One region of the Streptomyces sp. NPDC101490 genome, then DNA from elsewhere that is predicted to be linked to it. Evidence: riboswitches for the same ligand, from Rfam matches in the RefSeq annotation. Region 1 holds a riboswitch; the other holds the start of a gene.

Region 1 (5,182 bases):
GGCTGGATTCCGGAGAGCACACGAGGACTGTCAGAGGCCATGCGGGCCATTCTCTCAGGTGCGGGAAGTGATCCCCGACTGGCTCCGCGCCGCGCCCGTCCCGTCCGCCGTGTCCGTCGTGTCCGCCGCACCCGTCCCGTCCGCCCTGTCCGTCCCGTCCGCCGTGTCCGTCGCTTCCGCCGCGCCCGCCGGTCTCGCGGGACCGGCGGGCGCGGGCCCGCGCGGGCCGGTGGGGGTGCCCGGCCCCGCGCGGGTCCGTGGGGAGGCCGGTCAGACCGGGAGGCCGGGGGCCGGGTGGAGGGACATCAGGTCGGCGACCTCGGCGCGGACGGCGGCGAGGGTCTTCTCGTCGCCGGTCCCGGCGGCCTCGACGGCGCGGTCGATCCAGTCGGCGACGGCGGCCATGTGCTCCGTGCCCAGGCCCCGGGAGGTGAGCGCCGGGGTGCCGATGCGGATGCCGGAGGGGTCGAAGGGCTTGCGGGAGTCGTACGGGACCGTGTTGTGGTTCACGACGATCCCGGCCCGGTCGAGGGCCTTCGCGGCGGTCTTGCCGGGGACGTCCCGGCCGGTGAGGTCGATCAGGATCAGATGGTTGTCGGTGCCGCCGGAGACCAGGTCGAAGCCCCGGGCGAGGAGGGCTTCGGCGAGGGCGCGGGCGTTGGCGACGACCGCGTGGGCGTAGTCGCGGAAGGCGGGCCCGGACGCCTCGCGCAGGGCGACGGCGATGGCGGCGGTGGTCTGGTTGTGCGGGCCGCCCTGGAGGCCGGGGAAGACCGCCTTGTCGAGGGCCCTGGCGTGCTCCTCGCCGGACATGAGGAGGGCGCCGCGCGGGCCGCGCAGGGTCTTGTGGGTGGTCGTGGAGATCACGTCGACGTGACCGGCGGGCGAGGGGTGGGCGCCGCCCGCGACGAGCCCGGCGATGTGCGCGATGTCGGCGACGAGGACGGCGCCCGTCTCGCGGGCGATCTCCCCGAAGGCGGCGAAGTCGACGGTGCGGGGCAGCGCGGTGCCGCCGCAGAAGATCACCTTGGGGCGTTCGCGCAGGGCGAGGTCGCGGACCTCGTCGAGGTCGACGCGCCCGGTGTCGCGGCGGACGCCGTACTGGACGCCCCGGAACCAGCGGCCGGTGGCGGAGACGCCCCAGCCGTGGGTGAGGTGGCCGCCCATGGGCAGGGCCATGCCCATGACGGTGTCGCCGGGCTCGGCGAAGGCCAGGTACACGGCGAGGTTGGCCGGGGACCCGGAGTAGGGCTGGACGTTGGCGTGGCCGACGCCGAAGAGGGCCTTGGCCCGTTCGACGGCGAGGGTCTCGATCAGGTCGATGTTCTGCTGGCCCTCGTAGTAGCGGCGGCCGGGGTAGCCCTCGCTGTACTTGTTCTGGAGGACGGTGCCGGAGGCTTCGAGGACGGCGGCGGAGGCGTAGTTCTCGCTGGGGATGAGACGGAGGGTTTCGGCCTGGAGCCGTTCCTCGGCGCCGACGAGGGCGGCGAGCTCGGGGTCGGCGAGGGTGAGTGCGGGGTGCTGCGGAGCGGTCACGGTGGTGTCCTCCGGGCGTCGGGGGTCCCGGGGACGTCGTGCGGAGCGCGGCGCCACCGGGACATCGGTCCCGTGACGCCCAGGCGGGCGGCGTCCCGTGTGGTCTGCCGCGCACGGCTCCCCCGGGGTCGCTTCCCCGTACGCCAGTCGCCGTGCGTGTTTTCAGCGTAGCGGGCGCGCCGTGCGCGAGGTTTCCCCGTCCGGCATCCGAGCGACGATAGAAACAGGGGCCACACCCCCTCGTCGGGGGTCGTCCCCCGAGCCGCAGGACGAACGGAGATCCCGTGTCGGGCACACAAGACGCGATCGCTTCCGCGGAGGCGCACAGCGCTCACAACTACCATCCCCTGCCGGTCGTCGTCGCGACGGCGGACGGCGCCTGGCTGACCGATGTCGAGGGGCGCCGCTACCTCGACATGCTGGCCGGTTACTCGGCGCTGAACTTCGGGCACGGCAACCGGCGTCTGATCGACGCGGCGAAGGCCCAGCTGGACCGGGTGACGCTGACCTCGCGCGCCTTCCACCACGACCGCTTCGCCGACTTCTGCGCCGGGCTCGCCGAGCTGTGCGGCAAGGAGGCGGTGCTGCCGATGAACACGGGCGCGGAGGCCGTGGAGACGGCCGTGAAGACCGCCCGGAAGTGGGGGTACGAGGTGAAGGGCGTGCCGGACGGGCACGCGAAGATCGTGGTCGCGGCGAACAACTTCCACGGCCGGACGACGACGGTGATCAGCTTCTCCTCGGACCACGAGGCGCGGGACCACTTCGGTCCGTACACGCCGGGGTTCGAGATCGTGCCGTACGGGGACCTGACGGCGATGGAGGCGGCGGTCACCGAGAACACGGTGGCGGTGCTGCTGGAACCGATCCAGGGCGAGGCGGGGGTGCTGGTGCCGCCCGCGGGCTATCTGGCGGGGGTGCGGGAGCTGACGCTCCGGCGGAACGTGCTGTTCATGGCGGACGAGATCCAGACGGGTCTGGGCCGGACGGGCCGGACGTTCGCGTGCGAGCACGAGGGTGTGGTGCCGGACGTGTACATCCTGGGGAAGGCGCTGGGCGGCGGTGTGGTGCCGGTGTCGGCGGTGGTCGCGGACCGGTCGGTGCTCGACGTGTTCCGGCCGGGCGAGCACGGGTCGACGTTCGGCGGGAACCCGCTGGCCTGCGCGGTGGCCCTGGAGGTGATCGCGATGCTGCGGACCGGCGAGTACCAGGAGCGGGCGGCGGAGCTGGGCGAGCACCTGCACGCGGAGCTGGGGCTGCTCCTGGGCGACGGGGCGGTGGAGGCGGTGCGCGGGCGCGGGCTGTGGGCCGGGGTGGACATCGCGCCGTCGCGGGGCACGGGCCGGGAGATCTCGGAGCGGCTGATGGAGCGGGGCGTCCTGGTGAAGGACACCCATGGCTCGACCATCCGGATCGCGCCACCGCTGGTCATCTCGAAGGAGGACCTGGACTGGGGCCTGGAGCAGTTGCGGGAGGTGCTGTCGGAGGGCTGAGGAGGACCGGGGACGGGTGCGTCCGGCCGGACGGGGACGGGTGCGCCCGGTGAACCGGGGACGGTGCGCCCCGGCGGGCCGGGCGCACCCGGTGGCTGGGTCCGTGCCTGGTGGCCGGGGCCGTGCCCGGTGGCCCGAGGGGCATGGGAGCCGGTGGCCGGTGGCCGGGGGGCACGGCAGCCGGTGACCACGGCGTGGCGGCCGGTGGCCGGGCGGCGGTGGAGTCGTACGGCGGTGGGAGGGCGGGGTCCGGCCCTCCGGAGCGGAAGGCGGGACCGCGGCGGAGTTTTCTGGCCAACTCGGGCCATTGACACGACAGTTGGTCTAGGCCAATGATGCGGCCATGCCGAGACTCCGTCTGCGTCACGCCGTGCGTGCCGCGCTCGCCGCCCTCGTCCCGCTCGCGCTCGTCGGCGCGGTCGCGGGACCCGTGCACGCCGCCCCGGCGGCCTGGCCCGCGCCCGTCCCGGTGGTGTCGCACATCGACACCACCGACCCGGTCGTCTTCATCACCATCGACGACGGCTGGTTCCACGACCCCGCCGCGGCGAAGCTGCTGCTCGACCGCCGGGTGCCCGCCTCGCTGTTCCTGCTGCCCGGGGCCTACTCGTACGACTCCGGCTACTTCCACACGCTGCTCAACCACGGGCCCTCCCGGGTCGAGAACCACACGGTCAGCCACCCGGACCTGACGACGCTGGACGCCGCCGGGCAGAAGGCGGAGTTCTGCGGGGCGCGCGACCAGCACCTCGCCCAGTTCGGCGACGGGCCCCGGCTGGTGCGCCCGCCGTACGGGGTGTACGACGCGACCACCCGCACCGCCGCCCGCGCCTGCGGCGCGAAGGCGCTGGTGACCTGGACGTACGACCTCACCACCTGGGGCCAGTGGACCCCGCCCACGCCCACCCTGAAGGCGGGCGACATCATCCTGCTGCACTTCAACGAGACCCTGGAGCAGGACCTGCGGCGCGCCCTGGCCGCGGCCGAGGCGGCGGGCCTGAAGCCCGCGCCGCTGCGCGAGTACGTCCCGGAGTAGCGGGGCGGGCGGCACCCCCGAGCAGCTCACCCCAGCAGCTCCCCCCGAGCGGCGGCCCCGAGCGGCACCCCTGACGAGCGGCCGGGCCGTACGGCGTCCCCCGGTGACGGGGCCGGGGCGGCGGCCGTACGGCCCCCGGGGCGCGCGTGGCGACCGTACGGCTCCCACGGGGCACGCGCGGTGGGCGGTGGGCGCCGCTACAGGATCACGTGCGGGACGAAGCGGGCGTACTCGTCGGTGACGGGGCCCGCCGACTCCCGTATCCCGAGCCCCGCCGCCTCGTCGCCGACGATCCACGCGCCGAGCACCACCCGGTTGCCGTCGAAGTCGGGCAGCGGGGCCAGCCCCTGGTAGCAGCAGGGTTCCCCGTCCCGTACGAAGGGCTCCGTACCGGCCTCGTGCAGGGTGACGCCCGCGCCCTCGCGGCCGAGCAGCGGTTTGGCGGCCCAGCCGGTGGTCCGCGCGAGGTCGCGGGGACCGTCGAGATGGGCGGGGAGCAGGTTGGGGTGGCCCGGGTACAGCTCCCACAGGATCGCCAGGAGCGCCTTGTTGGAGAGCAGCATCTTCCACGCGGGCTCGATCCAGCAGGTGGTGCCGGTGCCGCCGCCGTTGTCGAGGGTGTCCAGGACGTGCCGGCCGAAGCGGTCGGTGGTCAGCCACTCCCACGGGTAGAGCTTGAAGCAGCTGCGGATGAAGCGGAGCCGGTCGTCCACGAACCGGCGGGAGAGCCGGTCCCAGCCGATGCGTTCCACCGAGAGCGCCTCGGTGGCGAGTCCGGCCTGCTGGGCGGTCTCGCGCAGATAGGCGACCGTCATCAGGTCCTCGCCCAGTTCGTCGCCGTCCGAGTGCGCGAAGTGGACCGGACCGGGCGGCAGCAGCGGCGCCTGGCGCTTCCAGGCGTCGACGAGCCGTTCGTGGAGGGAGTTCCACTGGTCGGCGCCGGGGAACCGTTCCTCCATCCAGAACCACTGCGGGCTGGCGGCCTCCACCAGGGAGGTCGGGGTGTCGGCGTTGTACTCCAGCATCTTCGCCGGGCCGCCGCCGTCGTAACAGAGGTCGAACCGGCCGTAGAGGCTGGGGAGTTCGTCCCTCCGCCGCCAGGCCTCGGCGACCAGGG
Region 2 (5,182 bases), on a different contig from region 1:
TGGGACCGGTTCCTGGACCTCGCCGTGGACAGCGCGGGACACATCGCGGCGCTCCTCGACCGGGAGATGCCGCCGCACCTCGTGGAGGACGCGGCGGCGGCGGGGCTCGACCTGCTGCCGGGGATCGGCGACCTCGACCCCGAGTGCGGCTGCGAGGCCTGGGACCACTGCCCGCACACCTCGGCCCTCTGCTACCAGGTGGCGCGGCTGCTCGACGAGGACCCCTTCGTCCTGCTGCTCCTGCGCGGACGCGGCGAACGCGCCCTGGTGGACGAGCTCCAGGCCCGCAGCGCCTCGCGTGCGGCACGCGGCGGCCCCGGTGACGACACGCCGGGTGCGGACCGCGCCGTGGGTTTCGGCGGGATGCCGGGCGTGTCGGCGGAGGAGGCGTACGCGGACGGGTTCCTCCTGCCGCCGCTGCCCGCGCCTCCGGTCGTCCCGGACGTGCCGGGAGGACCGCCGTCGCTCGACACCGAGACCGACCCGGAGCCGGGGGTGGACCCCTCGGCCCTGGAGTTCCTGGCCGCGGACGCGGCGGCCCGCGCGCTCCGGCTGCTGGCCGAGGCGCTCGGGGCGGGGACGGCGTCCCCCCGGGACGGCTCGGGCGCGGTGCGCGTCCAGCCCTCGCTGACGGTCTCGCAGGACGCGGTGCGGCTCGCGGCGGACTCCCCCGTGCCGTGGATCACGGCACGGCTCGCCACCGGTTCGGGCCGGTCCCGGGCGGAACTGGACCTGGCCACGCGCGCGTGGCGGTTCGGCGCCGCCGCCGGTCTCGCCGTACTGGAGGAGGAGTGGACGCCGGACGCCGGGGCACTGGCGCGGGCCGGGGAACGGCTCGCGGAGTCCTGGGAGGACGACGACCGGCCGTCGCTGCGACGGGCCGGGGGCGCGCGGTGGACGGCGGTGGGAACCGACGCGCAGGTGCGGCTCGGCGAGGACGGCCGCTGGTGGCCGTACGCCAAGTCCGGTGCGCGCTGGTCCCCGGCGGGTCCGGCGGACCGTGATCCGGCGACGGCCCTGGCGACCGCCTTCGCGGCGGGGGCCGCTACCGGAGCCGGTGGCTGAACCGGTCGCCCGAGGGGGCTGCCAGGCTGCACGCCGCGTGCACCGAGCCGAGGAGGTGGCTGGTGCGGTACGGGTACTGGACGAAGGTCGTCCAGCGGGTGCCGAGCGGCTGTCGTGCGGCCTTGCGGCTCAGGGGTGCGCGGCACAGCTGGGTGGCCGCTTCCCGGATCGCCTGGTCGGTGGCGTAGCGGCCGGTCAGGCGGGGCCGGGCGACGAGTTCGGCGTGGTGCGGCCTGTCGCAGGCGCGCCGCAGCGCGGTGCCCGGCGTGGCGCGGTCGATGTCGAAACAGTCCCCGACGCGCAGGTGCTCGAAGGAGACGGGCGCGCCGCCGGGCCGGTCGCCGGTCGGCGGCGCGGCCGACGTCGGGCGGCGCGCCGGGGTGCCGACCCCGGTGCGGGAGGGCTTCGGGGTCGTGGTCCGGCCGGTGGGGGTGGAGGTTCCCGATGGTCCGCCGTCCCCCGGGGTGCCCGGTGCGGACCTCGCGGACGAAGGCGTTCCGGCGGTGGGTGTGTCGGGCGTGTCGAGCAGCGACGTCCCGGATGCCGGCGTGTCGGCCAGGGGCGTGGCGTCGTCCGACCGCGTTCCGCCGAGTGTCCCCGGCTCTCCGTACGGCGACCCGGTGCTCCGGCCCTCGTCGGAGACGGCGGACGGGTCCCCCGGTCGCCCTTCGAGCCGTGTCTCCTGCCCGGCCTCTCCCCTGACGGTCAGGAGGGCCGCCGCCACGAGACCGGCCACCAGCATCGGTACGACCGGCACGCCGAACCGGTGGGCGCGCCGGGCGGCCGGACCGGGCCAGGGCTTGCCGAACCGGGTGAGCCGGGCGGACCACTCGGAGTCCTCCCCGGACGCGGGGGCGGCGCCAGGGACGGCTGCGGATACGGGAGCGGTCATGTGGACGGCTGCGGACCCGGGGACGGTCCCGAGGGCAGCCGTCGAATCGGCCACGGACTCGTGCGGGGGTACGAACACGGGATCGCCCGGCCGGACGGACCGACGCTCGTGCGGCGGTACGGGTACGGGCTCACGCGGGCGTACGGGCACGTCCGGGCGGTCTGGACCGCGCTCGTGCGGAGGTACGGACTCGGGCGATTCGAACGATCCACCCCGCACCAGCGGCCCACCCGACACGGGCGGTTCTCCCGGATCGGGCGTCCCGGACGCGGTCGGCTCGTGGTCCGGTGACGGGGTGGCGGTCGGCGGAGTGGCGGTAGACGGGTGGGACACACCGTCCAGGTTCGCCCGTCGGCGGCCTCGCGGCCACTGCTTTTCGGCTCTCTCGACCACCGCGCCGCGCGCGTACAGAACCGTGACGATCGCCGACCGTACCCCGGCCCACCGCCTCCCCTGCGCCCGCCCTTCCCTCACCCGGCCTGCAGCCCCAACTGACGCTCCGCGCCCTCGACCGTCTGGGCGAGGAGCACGGCGATGGTCATCGGGCCGACACCGCCGGGGACCGGGGTGATCAGCGAGGCCCGCTCGGAGGCCGAGGCGAAGTCGACGTCGCCGATGTTGCCCGGGTTGTACCCGGCGTCCACGACGACGGCACCGGGCTTGATGTCGGCGCCCTTGATGAAGCGGGGCCGGCCGACGGCGGCCACGAGGATGTCGGCCTCCCGGACCACGGACGAGAGGTCCTCGGTACGGGAGTGGCAGTAGGTGACGGTGGCGTCCCGGCCGAGCAGGAGCAGTCCGGCGGGCTTGCCCAGGATCGCGCTGCGGCCGACCACGACGGCCCGCTTGCCGCGCGGGTCGACGTCGTACGCGTCGAGGAGGCGCATGATGCCGCCCGGCGTGCAGGAGACGAAGCCCGGCAGGCCGAAGCCCATGGCCGCGAAGGACGCCATGGTCACACCGTCGACGTCCTTCTCCGGGGCGATCGCCTCGAAGGCTGCGCGCTCGTCGATGTGCGGGCCGACGGGGTGCTGGAGCAGGATGCCGTGGACCTCGGGGTCGGCGGAGAGCGCGCTGATCGCGGCGACCAGCTCCTCCGTCGTGGTGGCGGCGGGAAGTTCGACGTGCCGGGAGCGGATTCCGGCCTTGGCGCACCGGTTCTGCTTCATCTTCACGTACGTCACGGAGGCCGGGTCCGCGCCGACGAGGACCGTCGCGAGACAGGGGGTGACGCCGGTGCGGCGGGTGATCTCGGAGGCGCGGGCTGCGGTCTCCTCGACCGTGCGGCGAGCGAGGGCCGTACCGTCCATGAGGGCGGCGGTGCTGGTGGACATGGCAACTCCTGGGCGTCGTGGCTGACCGGTGCTTCGCCCAGGCGCACGGCATGAGGACGGGCGCCGCACCGGGCGCGGTCCCGCCGGGCCGCTCCCCGGTGGTGATCCACCTCAAGCGCCAGTCACGGCCCGGCCCCACTGTACGTGAGCATGACGGAGGGCGGCCGGGGGCGGTGGTGAATCAGACGAAGAACGCACAAGAGCGTCGACCGGAGGGCGGGTGGGGTCGTCCCTGGGCGGGCGCTCACGTACGGGGTGCCGCCCCCGCGAGTCCCGCCGCGCAGGCGCACGTCGGCCTCGGTGGGCCGACTCGCGCACGAGCCGGGCGGAGCCGTACACCCCGTATGCCGTACGCCCCGTTGCCGTATGTCCCGTACAAGCCGAACGGCCTTCGGCCCGGCGGGGATTCCGCGCGGGCGACGACGGAAGGACGGCAAGGCGGAGGCTCACAGGCAGGGGACCGTCCCGGCGTGGTCCGTGCTCTTCCGGCCGACTCACGAACAAGTCCCGGTCGAGTCCGGGCACGGGCGGCCGGGGCACTCCCGGGGCGCTCCCGGTCGGCCACCGACTGGCATCTGGGCGCCGCCCGACCGGCGCCCGACCGACTTCCGGCCGACTCCCGGAAGAGCCCCCTCCGGCACACCCGTCACATCGCACCCTCAGCAGGGGCGAGTCCCGGACACCCGCCCACCGCCTGGCCGTCGAGGAGCTTGTCGGCGGCTCGCGCCCGCACGACGATGAGCGCGACGGGCCGGGACGACCTCGACGAGGAGGCCGAGTTGGGCGGTACGCGGATGGCAGGGCGGACGGACACGGGGACAGGGCGGGGGCCGGGCGCCAGAGGCCCGGACCCGGGGAATCCGGGCCCCGGAAGCCACCCGCCCCTCGGACCCGACGGCACACCCCCGGACTCCGAGAGCCTCCGGCTCGTCACCGGGACCGGTGGAACGGGTGCCCAGCGGCTGCGCCCCCTGGTCGCCGCCTCGTGGCGGCGCTCGGCACGCGCGCGCGTGAGCCAGGACGGGGCCGCGCGGATCGAACTGGACGGGGACGAGCTGGCCGCGCACCGGGACGCGCATCCGCTGGCCGCCGCGATGCCGGTGGTCCGTGAGCTGATGGGCGCGTACGCGGCGGACGGGGAGCACCTGGTGGCGGTCTGCGACGCGGCCGGGCGGATGCTGTGGGTCGAGGGGCATCCCTCCGCGCTGCGCCGGGCGCGGCGGATGAACTTCGTCGCCGGGGCCCGCTGGTCGGAGGCGGCGGCGGGAACGAACGCGCCCGGCACCGCGCTCGCCGTGGACCGGCCCGTGCAGGTGGTCGCCGCCGAGCACTTCCGGCATCCGGTGCGCGCGTGGACCTGCGCCGCCGCCCCGGTGCACGATCCGCACAGCGGACGGGTGCTCGGCGCGGTCGACATCACGGGCGGCAGTGGGCTCGCGCATCCGCACAGTCTGGGCTTCGTCCAGGCGGTGGCGCGGGCGGCGGAATCACACCTGGCCCTCGCGGGGCCCGCCCCCGAGCCGGGGCGGCTGCGTCTGACGGCCCTCGGCCGGGACGAGGCCGTGCTGTCGGTCGACGGGCGCCGGACGCGGCTGAGCCGACGGCACAGCGAGATCGTGGTGGTGCTCGCGCACCGCGCGGAGGGGGTGGGCGGCGAGGAACTCCTCACGCTGCTCTACGAGGACGAGTCGGTGACCCCGGTGACCCTTCGGGCGGAGCTGTCCCGGCTGCGTTCCGTCCTGGGGCCGGAGGTGCTGCGCTCGCGTCCGTACCGGCTGGTGGGCGTGGTGGACGCCGACTTCGCGGCGGTGGACCGGCGGCTGGCCTCGGGGGCCGTGGCGGCGGCGGCCGGAGGGTACGCGGGTCCGCTGCTGCCCGGCTCCCGCGCCCC

What was found. Region 1 has a riboswitch for ZMP and ZTP ahead of glyA (serine hydroxymethyltransferase). Riboswitches for the same ligand answer to the same signal wherever they lie in the genome.
Region 2: another riboswitch for ZMP and ZTP. It lies ahead of ACIRQY_RS18750 (bifunctional 5,10-methylenetetrahydrofolate dehydrogenase/5,10-methenyltetrahydrofolate cyclohydrolase); the one in region 1 lies ahead of glyA (serine hydroxymethyltransferase).

Annotation. Positions count from the first base shown of each region.
Region 1 is NZ_JBIWNI010000002.1:331,495-336,676, forward strand. It holds gene trpS (tryptophan--tRNA ligase) at 1-41, opposite strand, end outside; gene glyA (serine hydroxymethyltransferase) at 271-1,536, opposite strand; ZMP/ZTP riboswitch at 1,607-1,697, opposite strand; gene rocD (ornithine--oxo-acid transaminase) at 1,821-3,029, shown strand; gene ACIRQY_RS05325 (polysaccharide deacetylase family protein) at 3,373-4,065, shown strand; gene ACIRQY_RS05330 (glutathionylspermidine synthase family protein) at 4,263-5,182, opposite strand, start outside.
Region 2 is NZ_JBIWNI010000008.1:252,738-257,919, forward strand. It holds gene ACIRQY_RS18740 (SWF or SNF family helicase) at 1-1,065, shown strand, start outside; gene ACIRQY_RS18745 (hypothetical protein) at 1,046-1,957, opposite strand; gene ACIRQY_RS18750 (bifunctional 5,10-methylenetetrahydrofolate dehydrogenase/5,10-methenyltetrahydrofolate cyclohydrolase) at 2,428-3,291, opposite strand; ZMP/ZTP riboswitch at 3,320-3,427, opposite strand; gene ACIRQY_RS18755 (GAF domain-containing protein) at 4,029-5,182, shown strand, end outside.